3 regions of the Porphyromonas somerae genome follow, and region 2 is predicted to be linked to each of the others. Evidence: riboswitches for the same ligand, from Rfam matches in the RefSeq annotation. Region 2 holds a riboswitch; each other region holds the start of a gene.
The links. Region 2 has a riboswitch for cobalamin ahead of MWL85_RS06500 (4-hydroxyphenylacetate 3-hydroxylase family protein). Riboswitches for the same ligand answer to the same signal wherever they lie in the genome.
Positions count from the first base shown of each region.

Region 1: another riboswitch for cobalamin. It lies ahead of MWL85_RS00800 (TonB-dependent receptor plug domain-containing protein); the one in region 2 lies ahead of MWL85_RS06500 (4-hydroxyphenylacetate 3-hydroxylase family protein).
Region 3: another riboswitch for cobalamin. It lies ahead of MWL85_RS02720 (sirohydrochlorin cobaltochelatase); the one in region 2 lies ahead of MWL85_RS06500 (4-hydroxyphenylacetate 3-hydroxylase family protein).

Region 1 covers NZ_AP025559.1:200,629-208,355, reverse strand. The annotation lists gene MWL85_RS00805 (sirohydrochlorin cobaltochelatase) at 1-258, opposite strand, end outside; gene MWL85_RS00800 (TonB-dependent receptor plug domain-containing protein) at 292-2,442, opposite strand; cobalamin riboswitch at 2,507-2,732, opposite strand; gene MWL85_RS00795 (UDP-glucose dehydrogenase family protein) at 3,501-4,817, shown strand; gene MWL85_RS00790 (META domain-containing protein) at 4,838-5,350, shown strand; gene MWL85_RS00785 (glycoside hydrolase family 2 TIM barrel-domain containing protein) at 5,485-7,727, shown strand, end outside.
Region 2 covers NZ_AP025559.1:1,487,457-1,495,183, forward strand. The annotation lists gene sppA (signal peptide peptidase SppA) at 1-560, opposite strand, end outside; gene folE (GTP cyclohydrolase I FolE) at 1,161-1,769, opposite strand; gene MWL85_RS06490 (SPOR domain-containing protein) at 1,787-2,293, opposite strand; gene prmA (50S ribosomal protein L11 methyltransferase) at 2,401-3,252, shown strand; cobalamin riboswitch at 3,388-3,628, shown strand; gene MWL85_RS06500 (4-hydroxyphenylacetate 3-hydroxylase family protein) at 3,883-5,346, shown strand; gene MWL85_RS06505 (NifU family protein) at 5,366-5,662, shown strand; gene MWL85_RS06510 (acetyl-CoA hydrolase/transferase family protein) at 5,690-6,988, shown strand; gene MWL85_RS06515 (4-hydroxybutyrate dehydrogenase) at 7,006-7,727, shown strand, end outside.
Region 3 covers NZ_AP025559.1:631,431-639,157, reverse strand. The annotation lists gene MWL85_RS02735 (fimbria major subunit) at 1-170, shown strand, start outside; gene MWL85_RS02730 (FimB/Mfa2 family fimbrial subunit) at 183-1,178, shown strand; gene MWL85_RS02725 (hypothetical protein) at 1,185-2,189, shown strand; cobalamin riboswitch at 2,613-2,810, shown strand; gene MWL85_RS02720 (sirohydrochlorin cobaltochelatase) at 2,868-3,815, shown strand; gene MWL85_RS02715 (TonB-dependent receptor) at 3,808-6,162, shown strand; gene MWL85_RS02710 (DUF4374 domain-containing protein) at 6,176-7,540, shown strand.

The DNA.
Region 1 (7,727 bases), 1.3 Mb from region 2:
CCTAGAAGTATAGGAGAGGTAAAGGTCGGTATTGGGGAATTGCTTTTGGAAAAATGCCTTTTGCTTATCAAAGGTTTGCTGTGGCACATCATAGGTAGAGCCAAAGGTCACTAGTAGTAGAGCAGTGTCGTGCTTCTTTGGGAAAGCGTCGGCAGGGTTTTGTGTAGGAGCTTTTACCTCTTCATCACAGGCAGTAAATGCCATTGCTGTCATAGCTAGAGCGACTAGCGTCAGCATCAAGTTGTAGTACTTCTTCATAATTCTTGTAGTTAAAAGTTTATTAGAAAATCATTAATCCTTCTTTTGGTCAAAGCCTATCTTCACCGTAGCGAAGTAGGTACGTCCAGGCGTCTTCGTACCGAAGTTGAGCCCATAGGGATGGGTCTCCTTGTAGTCAAAGATATTATTTACTCCTAGCGTCAGCTGGAGATTCCACTGCTTCCAATACTTAAATCGGTGGGTAGTGGTGAGGTTCCAAAGTGCAAAGCCAGGGGCATCGCCATAGTAGGCATAGTATCTATCTGTCTGAAGCCTACCATGTAGCCCCGCCACAAGGTCGTAGTGCTTTTTGCGAAGCGTGTAGGTAGCACCCACTGTCCCCTTATGTTTCGAGGTGCCGTCTATTGGTCGCTCCACGATCACCGGCTTGCCATCGCCCTTCTTGGTGAGCTCCGAATCATACACATGGGTACTGGTATTGGTGAGCGTGTAGCCCATAGAGAGCTTCAGATACTTCACTGGTGCCCACGTCATGGCATACTCCAGCTCCCATATCTTGGCATCCTCAGCATTGATATACTGCATGGCACCATCTAGCTCTCGCCCTTCATCGCTTTGGTATTTAGAAGGCAATGGAACTGGGATTAGGGTAATCATATTATTGAGCTGATTATAAGAGCCGTATAGATGCATCGAGAGCTTCTTGCTAGGGTCATAGCTAAAGCCTAAAGAGAAGTAATCTGATACTTGAGGCTTCAGGTCGGGATTACCCAGATAGACCCTTAGCTTACTCATCATCGTCCGCTGATACTCGTAGTAGATCTCCTTAATGGTTGGAGTTTTGAACCCTCGACCATAGGTACCACGGAGTTGCAACCCACTCTCCCCAAAACGGTATTGCAGGGAGAGCTTTGGAGTGATATGGCTACCAAATGCTTTATGGTATAAATACCTCACGCCACCCGTGACATTAAATAGAGGAGTTACCTGCCACTCATCCTGAGCATAAGCCGAGAGGGTATAGGCCGATCCTGAGCCATTGGGCATACGATTGGGAGCAATCAAATGGTCCACAATCCCCTCCACACCAAAGGTAGCTTGATGGTCCGTGCCAAAGTACATAGAGCCCTTGGCATGAAGTAGGTATTGGCGTTGGTCGCTCTCCAAAGACGACTCTCCAGGCTGATAATAAAATGGCATCGGCACATAATGTAGCCTACCATCATCTAGGACCTCAGGCTGTAAATACTCATCTAGGTACCGACTGTAATAATCATAGTGGTAGGCGTGTCGGTCAAAGCTAGCTAAGAGATTAAAGGTCTGGTAGGCACTTGGTCGGTAGGTGGTCTCCACACTGGCTGCCTGGTCATTGTATCTCAGGTTGAACTGTCTCCACCGTGGACCCCCTGGCTTGTGATAAATACGCTTTTTGTAGAGCATACCTGTGCCACGCACCTCCCACTGCCTATTGGGTCGCCAAGCGATCTCTTGCTGGATACGATGATTATAAAAGGCACTAGTAGTCTCCGTAGTGCTATTTTCGTAAAGCTCCTTCCGGTAAAGCTCCTGCGTGCTATTTTGCCAACCATTGCTCCTATCACCAGAGTATTGGGTCACGCTTGAAAAGGTCTTGTATCCCCACGCAATGGTATTATTCTGCTGCCATTGCCCATACGACCCTAGGCGTGTGCTATTGACTACTGAAAGCGGCGTATCGGTATAGTCCTTGGTGATGATATTGATTACACCCGCAATGGCATCCGACCCATAAAGCGTAGAGGCTGCCCCCTTGACGATCTCGATCTTCTCTATCATAGAGGCACTGATCTTGCCGAGGTCGTTTTGCCCACCCACATCGCCATGTAGCCTACGGCCATTCACCAGCACCAAGATGTAGCTATTGCCTAGCCCGCCAAGAGTGATTCCACTTCCCATACCACTATTCAGAGCATCAAATGAAGGAGATATCGTGGTCAGAATACCATCTAGATTATGCCCCGAGATGCTGATCAAGTCTTGCTTCGACACCACCTCTGTACGCACTGGTGCTACCGCACTATAATGGCGGGTACCTGTTCCTGTCACCACCACCTCCTCCAGCTGATCCGAGAGCTGAATAGAATCCTTAGGAAGCGACTGAGCCTCTGCACCTACCCCATAAAGAGCACAGCAAAGCAGGCACCCAAACACGTGCCATACACTCCACCTTTTACGTGAGCACATAATATAATAACGATAAATAAATACACACGGATACTAGCCTGTTCCTGAGCCAAGAGTATCCATAAAAATACTAGGCAAGTAGGCAGGTCTCCCGACTTAGTCTTATCCCTTTCAATAGAAAAGCCTTCCCAGAGTAAATCCAGTGGCTTCAGAGAATATCTGAAAGGCGGAGGCAACCTACCTCCTCAAGACATTACGGTAGCAGGAACTGTTTTGGATTCTCACCAAATTCCCTATTAAATAGCCACTCATCGTACACAAGTGACCATACCCATCTGCTTTCTGCAAAGGTACCCAAAAGAAACACAAAAACAATAAAAATTAAGATTTATTTTCCACAACACGCAACACGCCACCCACCAGCAGAAAAAAGAATAGGCGATCACAGCCAAAACTGAGATGCAACTAAGCGATCGACGAGTTGCAACTAAGCAAACGGCGAGTTGCAACAAAGCAAACGCTTAGTTGCAACTCAATTAACGCCTTTATACCGCATTGGATATCAGCTCATTATAAAAGCAGTTTTAGCGACCAACACCTCACTCTACTTTACACTAAAAAATAGTAACCTCTCGTGCATCAGCCCAGACAAATCAATAGGCAGGAGTTGCGCATTAGAAAATCCTTACCGAGTGGAATTCAGCTGAGTGCCTATGGTTAAGGACCTCTGGAGGAGGTTCCAAAACAGCACCCGCCAGGGTGCCATTCAGATAGCCCCCGGTCAAGGCTCGTAGAGCCGAAGACCGGGGGGGAAATGGTACGATAATATCAATCGACCCTTGTGGTCGCACCCCCAAAAGGTTGTGCGACCACAAGGGTCGTAGGATTGGTCTACTCCGCCCCCGCCGGTCGTTCGGGGCTTTCGCCCCTCCGACACGGGGGCTAGCTGAGTGGCACCCTCGCGGGTGCTCTTATGCCCATATAAACGATACTTTCAATCAAATCTAACACCTATTGTTGAGACTTCTAATGCGTAACCCCTGTTACTATAGTGGATTAATCAATATATTCTTGGTACCTTAGTGCAACTATTGTAAATACGAGGTAGAGAAGTAAGTATGAATATTGCGATTATTGGCACAGGATATGTGGGGCTAGTGAGTGGCACCTGCTTTGCGGAGATGGGGGTAAATGTCTGCTGCATTGATAAGGATCAAACCAAGATTGAAGCACTCAGAAGGGGAGAAATACCAATATACGAGCCAGGACTGGCCGAGCTAGTGGCTAAGAATAGAGCCCAAGGACGTCTCTCCTTTTACACAGATTTGGGAGAGGTGATCAATGAGGTAGACATCCTCTTTATTGCTGTCGGCACCCCTACTGGCGAGGGCGGGGAAGCCGACCTTCAGTATGTATTTGCTGTAGCCGAGGAGATAGGACAATTGGCCACCAAGCACCTATTGGTGGTGACCAAGAGCACCATACCAGTGGGGACTACAGATCGGGTGGAGGAGATAATAAGGGCTGGGTATGCCAAGCGAGGGCTCGCAACACTCGAGCTAGACATGGCAAATAACCCTGAATTCTTAAAGGAGGGGGCAGCGATCAAAGACTTTATGAGCCCCGATCGTGTAGTGGTGGGGTACAAAAGCGACTATGCCAAGGAGCTGTTGCATCGGCTCTACAGACCCTTTCTGCTTAATAATTATCGTGTTATCAGCATGGATATCCACTCTTCGGAGCTCACTAAGTATGCCTCCAATGCGATGCTCGCCACTCGCATCAGTTTTATGAACGAGCTGGCCAACCTAGCAGAAGCAATAGGGGCAGATATCTCTCTTGTTCGGGAGGGTATGGGTTCGGACAAACGCATCGGTAAGGCCTTTTTGTACCCCGGCTGTGGCTATGGGGGCTCTTGCTTTCCAAAGGATGTACAGGCACTCGCCAGCACTGGCCGTGAGCATGGCCGGCCACTGACCATTATTGAGCAGGTGCATAAGGTGAATGAGTGGCAGAAGCTACGCCCCTACGAAAAAGTGGTAGAGCACCTAGGCGACCTCAAGGGGAAAAAGGTGGCAGTATGGGGACTGGCTTTTAAGCCTGAGACGGATGATATGCGACAAGCACCCTCTATCGTGGTGATTAATGAGCTGATCAAGGCAGGGGCAGAGGTATCCGCTTTTGATCCAATCGCCATTGAGAATGCCCGCAACATCTTGCCCTCGGGTGTCACTTATGGGCAAGATATATATGATGCGGTAGAGGGAGCAGATGCCCTTATTCTACTGACTGAGTGGAAGCAGTTTAGGCTCCCCAATTGGAAGCGTGTCAAGGAGCTAATGCGTGGAAATCTAGTAGTAGACGGGCGAAACATCTATCCGATGGAGGAGCTGGAGGCACTCGGCTTGGTATATACGGGAATAGGAATTAACTAATTAATAACAACAAAAGAATTATGAGAAAGTATTTTATCTATCTAGGAATTGCACTTGCAGGTATTGCTCTAAGTAGCTGCAGTAGTAAGCAAAAGACAAATGACGAGCAAACAGCAACCACCACAACTGAAACAGCCGTAGTGGCAGATGAGGGAGTGGACTTCTTTAAGGCTGTTCCTAAGGAGCAACTCGAGGGCGAGTGGACTGTCCAAAAGATCGGGGAGACGGAGATGACTGAGGTGAGCCTCACCCTCTCTTTTGACATTGCCAAGAATCGCTTCGCAGGCAACTTTGGCTGCAATGACTACATGGGCAACCTTGAATTTGACGACCCCACCGATGATGACTATGATGCCACGGAGATCGACTTCGATGACCTTGCTGGCACCCTAGCCCTCTGCGAGCATATGGATATTGAGAAGCAATTCACTCAGCTCCTCGATAAGGTTGAGCACTTTACCATCTCTGAAAATGGTGAGCTCTATCTACTTGACGACCACCGTAAGCTTCTAGCTACACTCGTACGCAAGTAACTCTCATTTGCTTTATGAGCAACAAAAAAGGCAGTCTTGACATTAAGCCGAGACTGCCTTTTATTATAGAGAGAAGGTCGGTAAAAATGGGTATATTTGCAGATAGTTATTAAGGAACATATATTAGGAAACGTATGCGACATTACCTATCACTGGCTGTGGCTCTCATAGCTATCACAGCAGCGGCTCTGCCGAGCTTTGGACAGAATAAATTGGATAACAGCCTCACGCCCAGAGAGGTTCTTCGCCTAAGAGAGGGTTGGCACTTCACTAGAGAAGACCAAAAGGCGTTTAGCAACCCCAAGTACGACGATAGCAAGTGGTCACAAGTGGTGGTGCCACACGATTGGGCCATCTATGGCCCTTATAGCCCAGAGATAGATAAGCAGTTCTTGGCCATTTCACAAGATGGTCAGAATACACCTATTTACCATATTGCCCGTACGGGTGGTCTACCACACGTAGGCGTTGGTTGGTACCGCAATACCTTTGCCCTAAAGGAGGGTTATCAGAGCTCCGACCGCACCTATCTACGAATAGATGGAGCGATGAGCAATGCAAGGGTCTTTATCAATGGCAAGGAGGCGATCTACTGGCCTTATGGGTACAGTCCGTTTCAGGTGGATATCACTGATTATATCAATCCACAAGAGAAGCTTCAGAGCATTGCCATTCGCTTAGAAAACCCTGACGAGACCTCTCGTTGGTATCCTGGTGCTGGGCTCTACCGCAATGTATGGGTTACCTTTGCCTCTGGGGTAAAGGTAGCCGAATGGGGCACTCAGATCACTACACCCAGAGTAGACAAGGAGTGGGCACAGGTGAATATCAAGACGACACTCGAAAACCATACCGCTATCGAGCCTGAGAGGATCTCTATCCGTACTGCACTTCTTGAAGGAGGAAATGAGGTGGCGGTAATGGAGAATTCTGGCAGCGAGCTAATGGGAAATCTACTGGAGCAGAATATCAAGCTCCAACACCCCAAGCTGTGGGATCTCAATGAGCCCAACCTATACACTGCCCTTACTCAGGTATTTGTAGATGGCGAGCTGGTGGATAGCTACCAAACGAGATTCGGGGTGAGAACGATTGAGCTACGCCCCGATGATGGCTTTTATCTCAATGGTAAGAAGGTGATGATTCAGGGCGTCTGTCTGCATCACGACCTAGGCCCATTGGGCGGAGCAAGCCACAAGAGGGGATATGAGAGGCAGATTCGACTGATGAAGGATATGGGTGTGAATGCTATTCGCACTTCGCACAATATGCCAGCCCCTGAGTTGATTGAAGCTTGCAACGAGATGGGGATGATGGTGATGGCTGAGAGCTTTGATGAGTGGGCACGCCCTAAGGTGAAGAATGGTTACCACCTCTACTTTGAGGAGTGGGCAGATCGTGACCTCACCAATCTTGCGAGAGCTTTCCGCAATGACCCCTCTATCGTGATGTGGAGCATCGGTAATGAGATAGATGAGCAAGTGACCCCTGGCGGTAATAAGGTGGCATACTTCCTACAGAGTGTACTGCACCGCGAAGACCCTACTCGCCCCGTGACAGTCGGTATGAACAACCCTCTAGGAGCGGTGAAGAATAACTTTGCTACGATTATGGATTTAGCAGGCTTCAACTACTACAATTGGCAGTACCAAGAGGCGTATGAGCAATTGCCACAGCGGCTGATACTAGGTGCCGAGACCACCTCTACGCTCTCTTCTCGTGGCATCTACAAATTCCCTGTAGAGCGGAAGTCTATGGCCAAGTACCCCGACCAGCAGTGCAGTAGCTATGATGTAGAGCATTGCGGATGGAGCAATCTACCAGAGGACGACTTCCTCAATCAAGAGGACCTACCTTACACGATTGGAGAGTTTATTTGGACTGGTATTGACTATATTGGTGAGCCAACTCCTTACTACACAGAGTGGCCTAGTCACTCCTCTTACTTCGGAGCAGTGGACTTGGCGGGGATTGAGAAGGATCGCTTTTATCTTTATCGCTCGCATTGGAATAAGGGCGAGGAGACACTCCATATCCTTCCGCATTGGAATTGGCAAGGACGCGAAGGGGAGGTGACTCCTATCTTTGTCTACACCAACTACCCTACGGCGGAGCTATTTATCAATGGCAAAAGCCAAGGGAAGCGGACAAAGGATCTCTCTGTATCTCTGGAGACGCCCCGTGATGGACTGCAAAGACAACCACGCTACCGCCTGATGTGGATGGATACGGTTTACCAACCTGGTGAAGTGAAGGTAGTGGCTTATGATGAGCGAGGTAATGAGGTGGCAACTAGAGCTATTAGGACTACGGGCAAGCCATATGCTATCAAGATGACATTGGAGAATGACTATATCAAGGCGGATGGTGAGGATAT
Region 2 (7,727 bases):
TCCACACCGAGCTTCTGAAGTAGCCCTTTGGTAAACACTGTAGAGCTAGTAAGTCCAATAATATTTAGGCTCCCCTCAGGACCACCAATCACTTGGTCGGCAACGCTACTCACGTAATAATTAAGGAAGCTATAATTATCCGAATAGGCAATCACCTCTTTTCCCGACTCTTGAAAACGCTTCAAAGCATCTCGCAACTCCTTGGCAGTTGCGAAGTTGAGACCTGTATTCTCTAACTTCAAAACCACTGCTTCGATATCCGAATTTTCACGAGCCACCTCAAGAGCCTTTAGGATCTCAGGTAGAGTGTAGTTTTTACGTACCTCTTTACTCAAGAAGTCAAAAGGATTCTCCACGGAAGTATCGGTCACAACACCATTCATATCCAGGAGTAGTACACTCTCCGCCTTTACCTTCTTTGTCTCTTTTTCTCCATTAAAGGCACCCATTACTCCACCAACTGCAGCACCCAACATTGAGAAAAAGATAATAAATACTATTACACTTGCTAAAATGACTCCAAGACAAGAGCCAAAAACTACTTTAAGAAAACTTTTCATCCTTCAATAATCTATAATTACGCTATCCGTGCTATTATTCAAGTAAAAACATTGAGCCAAATACCCTCTTAATCGCATAAGGTATTGACCTAACCTCCGACATTGCAAGATACCAATTTATCACCACATACACTAATGAGAATTCCCACTAATTTCACATTGAGAGAGAATGTAGCACAAAGTGCCATTCTCAGACACTTGCATAAAATCATGTTAGGGCGTTTCATGGGGGAGGGGGTTAATGGCATTGAATTATTATGAAATATAGACCGTTAGAAGCGTTTTTGTAAACGTCTGATAACCAGGTGTATATTTTAGCGGTTTTCGAGTTGCATCTAAGCGATCGGTTAGTTGCAACTAAGCAAATGGTTAGTTGCATCTCAGCAAATGCTTAGTTGCAACTCAACTTTTGCTCTCCTAACTAGGGCGTGAGACATCGTGCAACAGTCTCTTTTTTTTGCTTCCCAGAGCTATGGTATCTCTAGAAAGTATAAACTCCGACTCTCTGTGACTGCTTTTTCAAACAAAGCTAAGCCCCATGCACACAGCGTTGCATGGGGCTTAGTATAACACGGTCTTCCACCTCAAATAATAGTAGTGTTACTTAATGAGGCTCATAAATTCCTCTCGGGTCTTAAAGTCCTGAAAGGCTCCTGTAAAGTCGCTAGTAGTAGTAATAGAGCCCTCCTTTTGAACTCCACGCATCTGCATACACATGTGCTGCGCCTCAATAACCACCATCACGCCCAAAGGCTTAAGGGTATCTTGGATACATTCTTTAATCTGTGTGGTCAGTCGCTCCTGAACCTGCAATCGACGGGAAAGAATATTAACGATTCTAGGGAGCTTGCTCAGTCCCGTAATGTACTTATTAGGGATATAAGCAATGTGGACCTTACCGAAAAAGGGCAACATATGGTGCTCACACATAGAATAGAAACCAATATCCTTGACAATCACCATCTGCTTGTAGTCTTCTCTAAATTTAGCAGACTCCAACACTGCTGCTGGGTCTTGATGGTAACCTTGGGTTAAAAAACGTAGGGCTCTTGCAACACGCTCAGGCGTCTTTAGTAGCCCTTCTCTTGTAGGGTCTTCTCCGATAAGCTGAAGTATCTCTTTATTATGTGCTGCCAAATCGGCAATCAATTGACTCTCCTCTTCTTGGTCAATCTTCTCTGTGTAATAAGGGTTATCGTGATGTGACATATTCTTGATCTACTAATTTATAAGTCTTGAGGATCTAGACGCACCTGTGACCTGATTATGTACATTTCTCTAGCAAAGGCAGGAAATGATTTCTTGAGCTCTTGCATCTTAGTATGCGCTTCACTCTGGTCTACAAAGTTACCCACCCTCACTCTCCAAAAGGGAGCATCATACTCCACTGTTGGAAGTAGCTCAGGGTAAAGAGCATTAATCTGATTGCGTCGCTGCGTTGCGATCGCCTTACTATTCCGCAGGTTGCCACTATAAACCTGAATTCGAAAGCCCGAGATAACCGCAAGGCCATTCACGATGCGTGCATTATCCAACAAACTAGCGGACTTCATCCCTACAAGGGATTCGATTTCAGGACTTTGAGTTACGAGCACTACTCCAGCACCTGGCTCCATCGCCTGAAGTGCCTGAAAGATAGTGGGGCGAGTAGGCTGCTGTGCCATGGTCGCTGACGAACATAGCCACAATAGCAAGCCACATAATAGCCATTTATCTAGACGTATTCTTTTCATATGCACAAAGATAGCAAATAAGTCAGATATATTTTGCCTATCTAGTAGCTTTTAAGTAGCTTTGAAAGGAATAATAGAGTATTAACGCTAAAGTATTGGATGAATAAATGAAATATTATAGAGTAACACTACCTACTCCAGCCGATGAGTGGGCGACAGATATATTGATGCAAAAGCTAGGGGATATCGGTTTTGACTCCTTTGAAAATGACGGCAAAGAGTTACATGCTTACATACCAGTTAGCTCCTACAACGAAGCAAGTGTAGAAGCAACACTTTCTGAGCCCCCTTTTGAAGCATTGCAGATGCAAACCAAAGTTGAAGAGGTGGAGGATAAAAACTGGAATGAAGAGTGGGAGAAGCACTATTTCGACCCTGTGGTAGTGGTGGAGGGAGAGCTAGGGATACGGGCACCATTTCATCAACCTATTGAGGGGGTAAAGCACGAAATCGTTATTGAACCCAAAATGGCCTTTGGCACAGGCAACCACGCCACCACACAGGCTATGCTCACACTCCTCAGCCAAATTTATCTAGAGGGCTGCTCAGTGATTGATATGGGATGTGGCAGCGGAATTCTCGGCATCTATGCGATGATGAGAGGCGCAAAGGAGTGCGTGAGCATAGACATTGACGATTGGTGCATAGAGAATGCAGAAGAGAATGCACGCCAAAATAATGTAGCACTCAAGGTGCTTCAAGGTGATGCCAATATACTACAGAAGATACCACGTGCCGATATATTCCTAGCAAATATCAATCGGAATATTATTCTGCAAGACCTCGAGCGATACGTCTCGCGTATGCACCCAAGTGGTATCATGCTCCTTTCAGGATTTCTTGATGAAGACCTACCACAGATTATGGATGCCGTTTCAGCCCATGGTCTCACCCACTCTGGGCACATTGAAATGCCAGGTGGCTGGGTAGCCATGAGAGTTACCAACCAAATGCCCTAAGTAGAGGCTCTTACACAAAGGCGATTTGCAATACTTAGTCCTCCGTAAGGATATCTAGGTAGTGCAGATCGCCTTTGTGTAAGAGCCTTCATTAAATATATTATGGAAAAGTTTTGGCAATTAGGAATAAATTCATACCTTTGCTTTTGAAAAGGTGATCAAAGGACATTGCCTATGTGTTTTGATTGAAAAGGGAACTCAGTGAGAATCTGAGACTGGACCCTCAGCTGTATGTTCTGTATACAGCTTTGCCCTCTAGAAAATGTCACTGTAGACAGCTCTTCCGAGTGCGGGAGAAGTCTATGGGAAGACCGCAAAGCAAATGCCAATAAGCAACAGAATGAGTCAGAAGACCTGCCTTTTCACTGATAGTTTTTTGTTTCTGGGGAATTTGGGAACAAAGGACGGACATTGTTACTAAGATAGACTATTTTTTACCCATAAAAGAGGTGTATCCTCTTTATTTGGTGTACCCATAGTTGCTCCACAGATAGGGGCATCTTGCCCTATGGTATAGTTAGAATAGAGATAGTGCAATGTACCTTCTCAACTTTCTCTTCAGCAATAAAAACAATAGTGGAAAAATAACAAGTAAATACAACTAATACAAACCACTAAAAAAAGTAGTAAATGAAAACAAGAGAAGAGTACATCGAGAGCCTAAGGAAGCTCAACCTAAATGTATGGTTTATGGGAAAGAAAATCGATAATCCTGTGGACCACCCTATGATGAGACCATCCCTTAACTCTCTAGCGATGACCTATGAACTGGCACAACAAGAGGAGTACAAGGACTTGATGACTGCTAAGTCCAACCTCACAGGACACACCATTAATCGCTTTTGCCACATCCATCAGAGCACTGAAGATCTCGTAAATAAGGTTAAGATGCAACGCCTATTGGGACAAAAGACAGCTTCATGCTTTCAGCGCTGTGTCGGTATGGATGCTTTCAATGCTGTATGGAGTACGACCTACGAAATGGACGAAGCTCTAGGCACAGACTACCACCAACGCTTTAGGAAATATGTAGAGTATGTACAGGAAAATGACCTAGTAGTGGATGGTGCTATGACCGATCCCAAGGGTGATCGTAGCTGCTCTCCATCCCAGCAAGAGGATCCTGATCTTTACGTCCACATCAATGAGATTCGCCCTGATGGCATCGTCGTAACAGGAGCCAAGGCACACCAGACGGGTTCGGTCAATTCTCACGAGCACCTCATAATGCCCACCTGCACGATGAGAGAAGAGGATGCCGACTACGCTATATCATTTGCAATACCAAGCGACGCCGAGGGTGTGACCATTATCTATGGCCGCCAATCTTGCGACACCCGAAAACTAGAGCCAGGGGCAGAGATAGACCTCGGTAATGCCACCTTTGGTGGTCACGAAACCCTCTTTGTGATGGATCATGTATTTGTCCCTAATGAGCGCATCTTTATGTGCCGTGAGTACCAGTTCACTAATATGCTGGTTGAGCGCTTTGCTGGCTACCACAGACAATCCTATGGTGGTTGCAAAGTAGGTGTAGGTGACGTATTAATTGGTGCTGCAGCACTAGCTGCCGACTACAATGGTGTACCCAAGGCTTCTCACATCAAGGATAAGCTCATTGAAATGGTACACCTTAATGAAACTCTCTACAGCTGTGGCATCGCTTGTTCGGCTGAAGGCAAGGCCACTTCATCTGGCAACTACCTGATAGATATGTTGCTTGCGAATGTTTGCAAGCAGAATGTAACACGCTTCCCATACGATATCACTCGCCTTGCTGAGGATATTGCTGGAGGTCTTATGGTGACGATGCCATCCGAAGCAGATCTAAAGCATGCTGAGATTGGTCCTATCGTAAAGAAGTATTTGGCTGGTGCAAAGGGGACCGATACTACCAACCGTATGCGAATACTGCGCCTCATTGAGAATCTCTGCTTAGGGACAGCAGCTGTAGGCTACCGCACAGAGAGCTTGCATGGTGCTGGCTCACCACAAGCTCAGCGCATTATGATTTCTAGACAATGTAATATGGAGGGTAAAAAGGAGCTTGCTAGAACTATAGCAGGTGTAGATACCACATTGGATCGCAAATAATAAAAAAGGAGAGTATAAGATGCTCTTAAAATCCCAAATAACAACGGAGAAGGTCTCCCGTGTACTTGAAGAGGTCATCAAGCCTCAGCTCCAAGTACACGGGGGTGACCTCCACCTCCTTGATATCAAAGGTAATACCATTCGCCTTAAGGTCACGGGGACATGCCAATCTTGCCCTTCCCTTAACGACACTATCGAGGAAATTGTTTTACAATCCCTGCAGGACGCTCTTAACGACACCACCATTCAGGTAGAAGTGGATAGAGGGGTAAGCCCTAGCTTAATCCAAGAAGCACTCAAGATTATTCGTAAATAAGTAACCATCATATTTCCAATCACTTGTATGGACTGGAGTAAATTGTATAGTGTTCCGCAGATTTCTGCGGAAGAGGCTGTTACACACATTAAAGACAACGACCTCGTAGTCGTAGCACATGCAGCCGGTGCACCTCAATTGTGTGTGGATGCTCTGATAAATAACTACCAAGCATACCACAATGTACGCGTTTTTCATATGCTTACACTGGGCAAGGGAATCTGCAACCCACCAGAGATGGCAGGCCACCTACAACATATTACAAACTTCATAGGAGGCAATATGCGTCAAGCCATGAAAGAGAATAGAGTGGACTTTTTCCCTGGATATTTCTCAGAAGTGCCAGCGATGATGAATCCAGGTGAATTATTGCACCCTGATGTCGCACTGATACAGGTCTCCTACCCTAATGCAGAAGGGTACTGTAGCTTTGGAGTCTCCTGCGATTATACTAAGCCCGCAGCCGAAAAAGCCAAGGTGGTTATCGCCGAGATGAATGCACAAATGCCATTCATAGGGGGAGATAACCTCATACATATTTCCAAGATGAATTACGTAGTCAAAGCAGACTATCCGCTCCATTACATCGCACCTACAGAAATCAAAGAAGTAGAGGAGAGCATCGGGAGATATTGCGCTAAACTAGTGGATGATGGCGATACACTACAGCTCGGGATAGGAGCTATTCCAGATGCTGTCCTGCTCTTCCTAAAGGATAAGAAGGACCTTGGAATTCACTCTGAAATGGTCTCGGATGGAGTGGTCGAACTAGTCAATTCGGGCGTTATTAATGGTAGTCGTAAGCAAATAAATAAGGGGAAGATAGTAGCAACCTTTCTCATGGGCACTCAAGTACTCTACGACTTTGTACACAATAACAATGACGTGGAGATGTATCCCGTGGACTATGTCAATGACCCTTGGGTTATTGCTCAAAACGATCACGTAGTTAGCATCAATAGTTGTGTAGAAGTGGATCTAATGGGGCAGGTAGTCTCTGAGAGTATTGGAGCTCGTCAGATCAGTGGAGTTGGCGGGCAAATAGACTTCGTGAGAGGTGCGGCACGGTCTAAAGATGGCAAAAGTATCATTGCTATGCCCTCAACAGCTGGACACGGTAAACTATCTCGCATCGTACCTATTATCTCCGAGGGAGCTGCCGTTACTACTTCTCGCAATGATGTGGACTACATAGTGACAGAGTATGGCATCGCAAAACTAAAGGGGAAAACCCTTCGCGAACGTGCAGAAGCACTCATTGCTATCGCTCACCCTTCATTCAGACCTGAACTTGAGGCGGTTTACAGAGAAAAGTATTCACACTAATCTATAACAATACTGATATGCAACTATTTAAACTTAAAACAACCATTGACCAGTTTGATACCTTTGCAGACTTTGCCAAGGCATTTAATCTGGGTGAAAAAGACTTGGTAATCACCAATGATTTTCTCTATGAGCCTTTTATGAAGGCTTGCCACCTCAAATGCCACTTCGTGATGCAGGAGAAGTATGGCTTGGGCGAACCATCCGACGAGATGATGAATAAAATTCTCCTCAATGTTCAGGGGAAAGACTTTGAGAGAGTCATTGCCATCGGGGGAGGCACTGTTATCGATATTTCCAAGCTCTTTGTCCTCAAGGGGCTAAAGGATGATGTCCTCAGAGCATTTGACCGGCAGATCCCTCTCGAGAAGGAGAAACAGCTGATCGTGATTCCCACTACCTGTGGCACCGGTAGCGAGGTGACTAATATCTCTATTGCAGAGATTAAGAGTCGGGGGACCAAAATGGGTCTAGCGGATGATGCAATTGTCGCAGACAATGCTGTGATTATTCCTGAGCTACTGAAAGGACTCCCCTTTAAGTTTTACGCCTGTAGCGCTATTGATGCATTGATCCACGCAGTAGAGTCCTACGTCTCACCTAAGGCCAATCCCTATACCGAGCTATTTAGCGAAGCAGCTTGGCGAATCATTATTGATGTATTCCGCCAGATCAAGGAAAAAGGTGAGGAATATCGATTTGAGGTAATGGGAAAGATGATTATGGCGAGCAACTTTGC
Region 3 (7,727 bases), 860 kb from region 2:
TTCCCTTTGTGAAGACGCCTAACGACAAACGCTTCACCTATCTGCATAACATTGATCCCGATGAGAAGGTGCCATCGAAGGATGAGTATCTACCCATTCAGGATCCTTACATGAACGTACAGGTGACGAATGTCGGCTGGGGGATACATAGCTATAAAAAACAATTCTAATCACTATTAGATATGACTAAGAGAATACTAAATAGGGCACTTGCCCTCCTCCCAATTCTATTTCTTGGAGGGTGTCAATCGTTATTGCACGACCAGCTTAAGGAGTGCCCACGGGAGATAGAGGTTTCGCTCTATACTCAGACCGATTGTGATGCGGCACGCACCTACCCTACCGATGTGAAGAGTGTGCTCCTCATTGCCTACAATGAAAAGGGCGAGGCAGTGGCGACACAGACCCACGAAGGACCTATCTCGGCGGAGACCAAGGTGCGGATGACGGTGCCTGCAGGCGAATCGGTTCGAGTTGCAGCATGGTCGGGTCTTTACAAGGACTACTTTGCACTCACCCCTAATGCCAAGCTAAGCGAGCAATTTGTTCAGCTAAAGGCGGGTCAGGACCTGAAGGATCAGCGAATCCGCCAAGGGATTAGCCGTGAAGTAGCTCTGAAGCCACTCAATGAAGAGGGGGCGAATGAGGTCACCTCTGTAGAGGTGAATCTACTGGAGCTGACCAACCGCATCAAGGTGCACATCATCGGTCTTGAAGATCCAGATAAGATCTCTGTGGAGGTGGTATCGGCCAATGACCGCTACAGTGCCGAGGGTAAGATGCTGGGCAATAATGAGGCTACCCCTTATCCCTACCCTACCACGATTACGACCAAGGCCAATACTTTTGTAGGCCCAGTAGAGCCAGGTTGTGAACCTGGGTATGATGGCGAGCTAACAGCAGAACTGACCACCCTACTTCTGAGAAGTGGCCACAATAGTTGGGTCACCATGCGTAAGGCAGGTCAGGAGCATCCATTTTTCCGTAGCAACCTGATTGGGCTACTGATGAGTGCAGCTAAAGATGGTGCCGATATCAATCTCTACTGTGACCACGACTTCACCGTGGAGCTGAAGGTACGCCGCTGTCCTAACTGTTCCGAAGGATATCAAGTCGCTTGGGTGAAGATCAATAACTGGCAGGTACACAGCTACGATACTGAACTAGCTCCGTTATAATTAGGAATGAGACCGCTTTCCTATGGTGCAGGGATCTGCTGTTTACTACTGCTATCCCTCTTTCAGACTAGTTGTACTGACTTAATATTTGACGCACCTTATCCTGACCCTGGTCAGGGTAAGGTGGCGGTTGTTTTTAGTCGTCCCGAACTGCTCTTGCCAGAGGGGACGGAAGAGCACTTCGGAAAGATCACCTCGCTACGTCTGATTGCCACCAACCTGAGAGGAGAGGTGGTGTACAATGGGCGGCTACGCTACAAGGGCGCGGATAGAAACCTCAGTTGGCGTCAGCTGGCGTGTAGTGACCCAGTGGTACTGGATCAGAGCACCTATGAATTCTTTTTCATCGCTAATGAGGAGGGGATCGGTATTCAGGAGGAGACATTTCAGCAGATCCGTAGCAAGCAGGCGTTGCTGCGACTCACCTATTTTATCCCTTTGTCACGCCCAGAGCATCGGCCATTTTTGATCCCATTGGTGGGGCACCTACAGCGACAGTTGCCTCGACAAGAGGAGACGGATCGTACCATTATCCTCTATCCTCAGTTGGCACCATCGGTGGCACTCCTAGAGGTGGATACCAAGGGGTTGTCGATGGAGCGTATCGAGCTGGGGTTCCCTAAGGATCGGGAGGATGGGGGGCTCTTTGGGTACCCCTACTCTAAGGTGTCGGATCGGAGACATGAGATGCACTACTATCCGCTCACCCCATTGGAGAAGGGGGGGACGCTCTACTGTGTTGGTCTGCCTGAGGTGCGCTGTTATGCCCCGGAGCAGCAGCAGTGGCGAGGTCCAGAGCTCAGCGATATGACGCATCTGCGGATCCAGTTGACGAATGGCGAAACGAAGCTATTGCCACTGATGCAGTTGCCCGAGGAGCGACTCCCCAACAGTTACGATGAGTACCTCCGCATCGCGATGGAGCCCGCCCCCATCGGCATCAATGGCCTCATCGAACGCTTCTCCATCTTCCCAGGTGGCCATTACCGCTACCAGCTAAGTAATCTGTAGAGGTATCTCATCGGACAGGTCGGACAGATCGGACAGGTCGGAGCACCCGACAGGGTGCCATTCAGATAGCCCCCGTGTCGGAGGGGGCATTCGCCCCCGAACGACCGGCGGGAAACGAGGACACCCCCACCCCACGACCCTTGCATAACGCCTTATCGGACAAGTCGGACAGGCCGGAGAAGGACCTCACAGAGGTCCGACGGATCCTAGCCCCCCATTCGAGGGCGTCAGCCCGATGAATGGGGGATCAATGACCGCCCACCCCCACGACCCCGGCCGGGGGCTATCTGAGTGGCACCCTGTCGGGTGCTCCGACTCGTCCGACCTGTCCGACTTGTCCGATGAGGCACCCCTCCGCCAAAGGCACCCCAAACCTTTCCCAATATTTGTTAAGTACCCTAAATATTACTATCTTTGTAGGTAGATAAATAGATATGGTGATAGGTTATCCTATTCTTTAGATAGCCTATAAAAGGGAATCCAGTGAAAGTCTGGAGCAGTGCCCGCTACTGTGAGCTTTGAAATAAGCTTTGGATATTCATATTTACCACTGCCTTATCAGGTGGGAAGGTATTCCAAGGTAAAGCAAGTCAGGAAACCTGCCATATCATAGTGTGTATTGTGGTGCTCCGGGGTGCAGAGTGCTGTTATATTGATGTCGGAAACCATTTCAGACTTATGAGGAAATTATTGCTAGGAACTATGGCAGTTCTTATCTCTATGCTATGCCATCAGCAGGTGAGTGCTCAAAACAAGGTGTTTATTGAGGACCCTCTATTTGAAAATTTACAGGAGGGCGATAAAGGGGCCATCTTAATCACACACTTCGGTACCACACACGATGATACCAGAGCTGTGACACTTGATGCCATTAATAAGGCAGTTAAGGAGCGTCACCCCAATCTTGAGGTACGTGAAGCCTATACCTCTCGTATCATCATCAAACGTCTAAAGGATAATAAGGGGATCATCAAACTCAATCCTACTGAGGCCCTACAGCAACTACACAATGAAGGTTATACCCATGTGCTAGTGATCTCCACTTCTATTACCAATGGCGTAGAGGTCACCTCGGTAATCCGTGAAGTAGCCCACCTACCCTTTAACTTTAAGAAGATAAGAGTGGCAACTCCGCTACTATTCCACGAAGCAGACTACGAAAAGCTAATCAAGCTTATCACGGCTGATAGCCAACCAGATATGGCAACTATTTGGGTAGGTCACGGCACCTACGATGTGGCTACTGCACAATACGCGATGCTGGACCACATGCTGATGTTAAGTGGGCACCCTAATGTGATCATCGGCTGCGTAGAGGGCTACCCTTACTACGAGCAAGCACTTCAAAGACTTAAGGCTACAGGACTAAAGAAGGTGGTACTTCGTCCTCTTATGATTGTGGCTGGGGAGCATGCCAAGGAGGATATCGCCGAGGATTGGAAGGAAAACTTAACCAAGGCGGGATTTGAGGTAGAACTAAGGCTCGAAGGACTAGGCGAACTACCTGAGCTACAACAGATCCTCAACGACAAAATAGACTTCTACTCTCAATATAGAAGACTGCTCATTGGAGAGAAGAAAAAAGTCTATGAGGTAACGGGTGAAAAGATGCACGCTGATGATTAATAGACTATTTCTTTCGCTTGTACTAGTTCTGACTGCTTCTATTGCGACAGCTCAGACTTACAAGATAAATGGTCAGGTAGTGGATGAAAAAAATCATCCACTACCTTACGCAGTTATTGCCATAGAAGGCAAAGGCAATGTAGCAGCAGCCGATCAGACTGGTAGCTTCTCGCTCAACTTGAAGTCGGGCAGCTACCTACTCCGTGCCTCACTACTCGGCTATAAAACCACTCATAAAAGGGTGAACCTCTCCAAGAATAGCTCTGTAACCATTCAGCTAAAGGAGGATTATAAGCAACTAGGAGAGGTATTGGTGGTAGGTCCCGACTACAGCAAGCAGATGCAAGAGGGGGTCTACGCTGCCAAAAGCCTCAATGTCCGCCCATACGCCGCCTCCAACAACAGCTTAAATAACCTATTGGGACAGACCAGCGGGGTGAGGATTAGAGAGGAAGGAGGCATCGGCTCCAACTTTGATCTCACATTGACAGGATTAAGTGGCAATGCTATTAGATACTTCATTGATGGGGTACCACTCACCTCACTAGGCAGTGGTACCAACATAGCCAATCTACCCATCAACATTGTGGATAGGGTGGAGATCTACAAAGGAGTGGTCCCTCCCGAACTAGGGCTAGATGCCCTTGGCGGTGCTGTGAATATCATCACACGCAAGGAGAATAAGAACTATCTTGAGGCCTCCATCAACGGGGGCTCTTTCCACACTTATGGTGCTAACCTTAGTGGAGAATACAGGGTGAAAAGCAATGGCTTTACCGTCCGTGGTAATGGTAGTCTCACCTCTACTCGTAATAACTATATGATGCGTGGAGTGGATGTGTGGAATCCAGAGGCCAATGAATACCAAACGGGGGATTACCGAAGATTTCACGATGGCTACCGCTCTATCAACGGAGAAATACAAGCTGGATTCACTCAAACTAAATGGGCGGATGAAGCACTCATCGGTGTCTACTATGCCAATAGCAAGAGTGAGATTCAAACTGGTTTGAGCCAAAAACTGGTGATTGGTGCTGCTGAGAGGTACCGAGATGCCCTTAGAGTTTCTCTCAACTATAGCAAGAGGAATTTATTGGTGAAGGGGTTGACGGCAAAACTATTTGCCTCTCATACTTTGGACCATGTCCTTTTTGCTGATACCACCTTTAGAAAGTACTTTTGGGATGGTTCGTTCTTGGAGTCCAATAGGAGTGAGATTACTCAACGCGGCAAAATGCTCCGGCACATTAAACGACCTACCACTGTGGTAAGGGGTAATCTGGCCTATCGGCTAACTAATGCGAGTACACTCAACCTAAATTATACCCTAACCGCCAACCATAATAATAGGAGTGACAGCTATGATGAGGATTTTATCCCGACAAGTGACTTCTTAGCACGCCATATTATAGGACTTTCGTACAGTAGTTACTGGTGGGGCGATAGGATCAATTCCACCCTCTTTTTGAAGGATTATATCCTCCAATCTTCTATTGAGCAAGAGGATATGTATTGGATTACTGGAGTTCGTGATGTGGAGCGTAAAGTGGTTCGCAATAATATAGGGTATGGTTTGGGGGCACGTGTCACCTTTGCCAAAGAGATTTCGCTAAAACTCTCCTACGAAAATGCAACTCGGCTCCCTACGGCACGAGAGTTATTCGGTAATGGGGCTAGTATCTACCCCAATTTCAAGCTCAACCCTGAAAGAGCACACAACCTCAACCTTGCCCTCTATGGGGCTTGGAGAATTAATAGTAACCACTCTATCAACTACGAGGGGACCTTTTTCATGCGTGATGTAAAAGATTATATCCGAAGAGATATTATAGGTGAAGGATTAGGTACCTATAAAAATGTAGGGGCAGCACGAGTGTTTGGAGGTGAGATTGATCTCAAGTATAGATATAAAAATCTGATTGACTTGGGGGTGAATGCAACCTATGTTGATGAAAGGAATAGAAGCGAGAAGCTTCCCGATGGCCGAATAGATATTACCTATAATAACCGGATACCCAACAAACCCTTTTTCTACACCAATAGCTCGCTAGGGATTAATTTTCAGGAGCCTTTTGGTCTGAAGGAAAGTGACCTAAGGATTAATGCCTCGTATGGATATGTCCACTGGTTCTATCTTTCATGGGCGGCTCTTGGCTCTAAAAGCTCTAAGGCTATTATCCCCACCCAATCAACCACCGACATTGGTGCTACCTGGTCTTGGAATAAGGGCAAGCAGAAATTATCCATTAACTGCAATAATCTCTTTGATCAGATCAATTACGATAACTATATGCTTCAGAAGCCAGGACGCTCTCTCTTCTGTAAACTTACCACATTCTTTAATTAAACAGATAACTTAAATGAAACGCAAGTCAATTATCCAACTATTAGCCATCCTAGTGATCGCTTTAACCACAAGCTGTGGCAGCAACGATACCCCTAAAGGTAAAGATCCGAAGAAGCCTGATGTGCCAGAGCTACCAGAGCATCCAAAGGATCCTGAGAATCCTGAGAATCCAGAAAAGCCAGCTGTAGACCTATATGATATGTGGTTGGCAACTGGAGAAGGTACCTCATCCACTAAAAAGCAAGACCCACATGTGGTTAAGAAAATACCTACCCTCCTTGAAGGAGAGTATGATATCAGACACAAAGGGGCTGAGACGCTTAAATCAGGTATCACCCCATTTGTTATCTACCATAAAGGCTATTACTACAGTATTAGCCGAGAAAACAACTTCGGTAAATATAAAATCACTGATTCTGGAGTGGAACCCATTAAAATATTCCCAATACCTGAGCTTTCTGACCGAAGATTTGCACATGAATGGCTAGATGACAATACACTTGTGCTTATAGGTGCACCCGACAGTAAAGACAAAAAAGCACCTAAAAAGCACAAGATGAACTGGTATAAGATTGATACTTCAGGAACCATGAAAGTATTAGCCAACGGCACATTGGATTTACCTAAGCTAGGCAACAATGAGATCTTTTCATCTTGTGGCCTCTTGGTATACCGAAAGGCGGATAACAAGCTTTTATTCAACTTTAGACACGAAGATAAGAATAAGCCTAAAGATAAAAAGACCCAAGATAGCCACAAATCATTCTTTACCGCTACGATCAATCCCGACAATATGGCAGTGGAACATGTCTACGAGGAGAAGCGTGCAGATCGTCCTGGATTCGTATCATTTGGTTCTCTAAGACAACAACACGGCTTCTTCATGCCAAATGGAGACTACTATATGCTGTGTAATACGGTTAGAGATGATGCCACTACATCCACAATGCAATATGGACATATCATGCGTATTAAGGCAGGTGAATATAGACCTGACCCCAACTATAAAATTGATATCTTTGACGATAACAAGATAATTACCTTACATCACATGAGAGGGACCAAGGTACTCGCCTACATAGAGAGCCCAGAAAATAAAGCTGTCGAAATTAGCTGGAAAGTACCTAGAAGATTCTTCTGGGCTGTAATAGACTTAACCCCAGGTGGAGATCAGCACCGCATTGAAGGAATTCCAACCAGCCAGGGTGGCAACTTCACAGAACTTATCGTGGTGGAAGAGGACTACGCCCTTCTTGGTATTAGTGATGACACTCAGACTAAATTCTATAAGTATGAATTTGCGACAGAAAAGGTGACTGAGGCAGCCAAACTGAAGCCCGGGTTCTTTGCAGATCGTATCATCAAACTTGATAGATAAATAAAAACAGTAACTTACCCCACCACGTACCGAACAATTATGGTAGTGGTGGGGTTTTGTTGATATATGAATACCTTTAGTTTCATACGTGAAGCATTTTGATTTCATACGTAAAACAATTTTGTTTGATACGAGAAACTTTTTTGTTTGATACGAGAAACTTATTGGGTAGTTATGTGATTAAAGA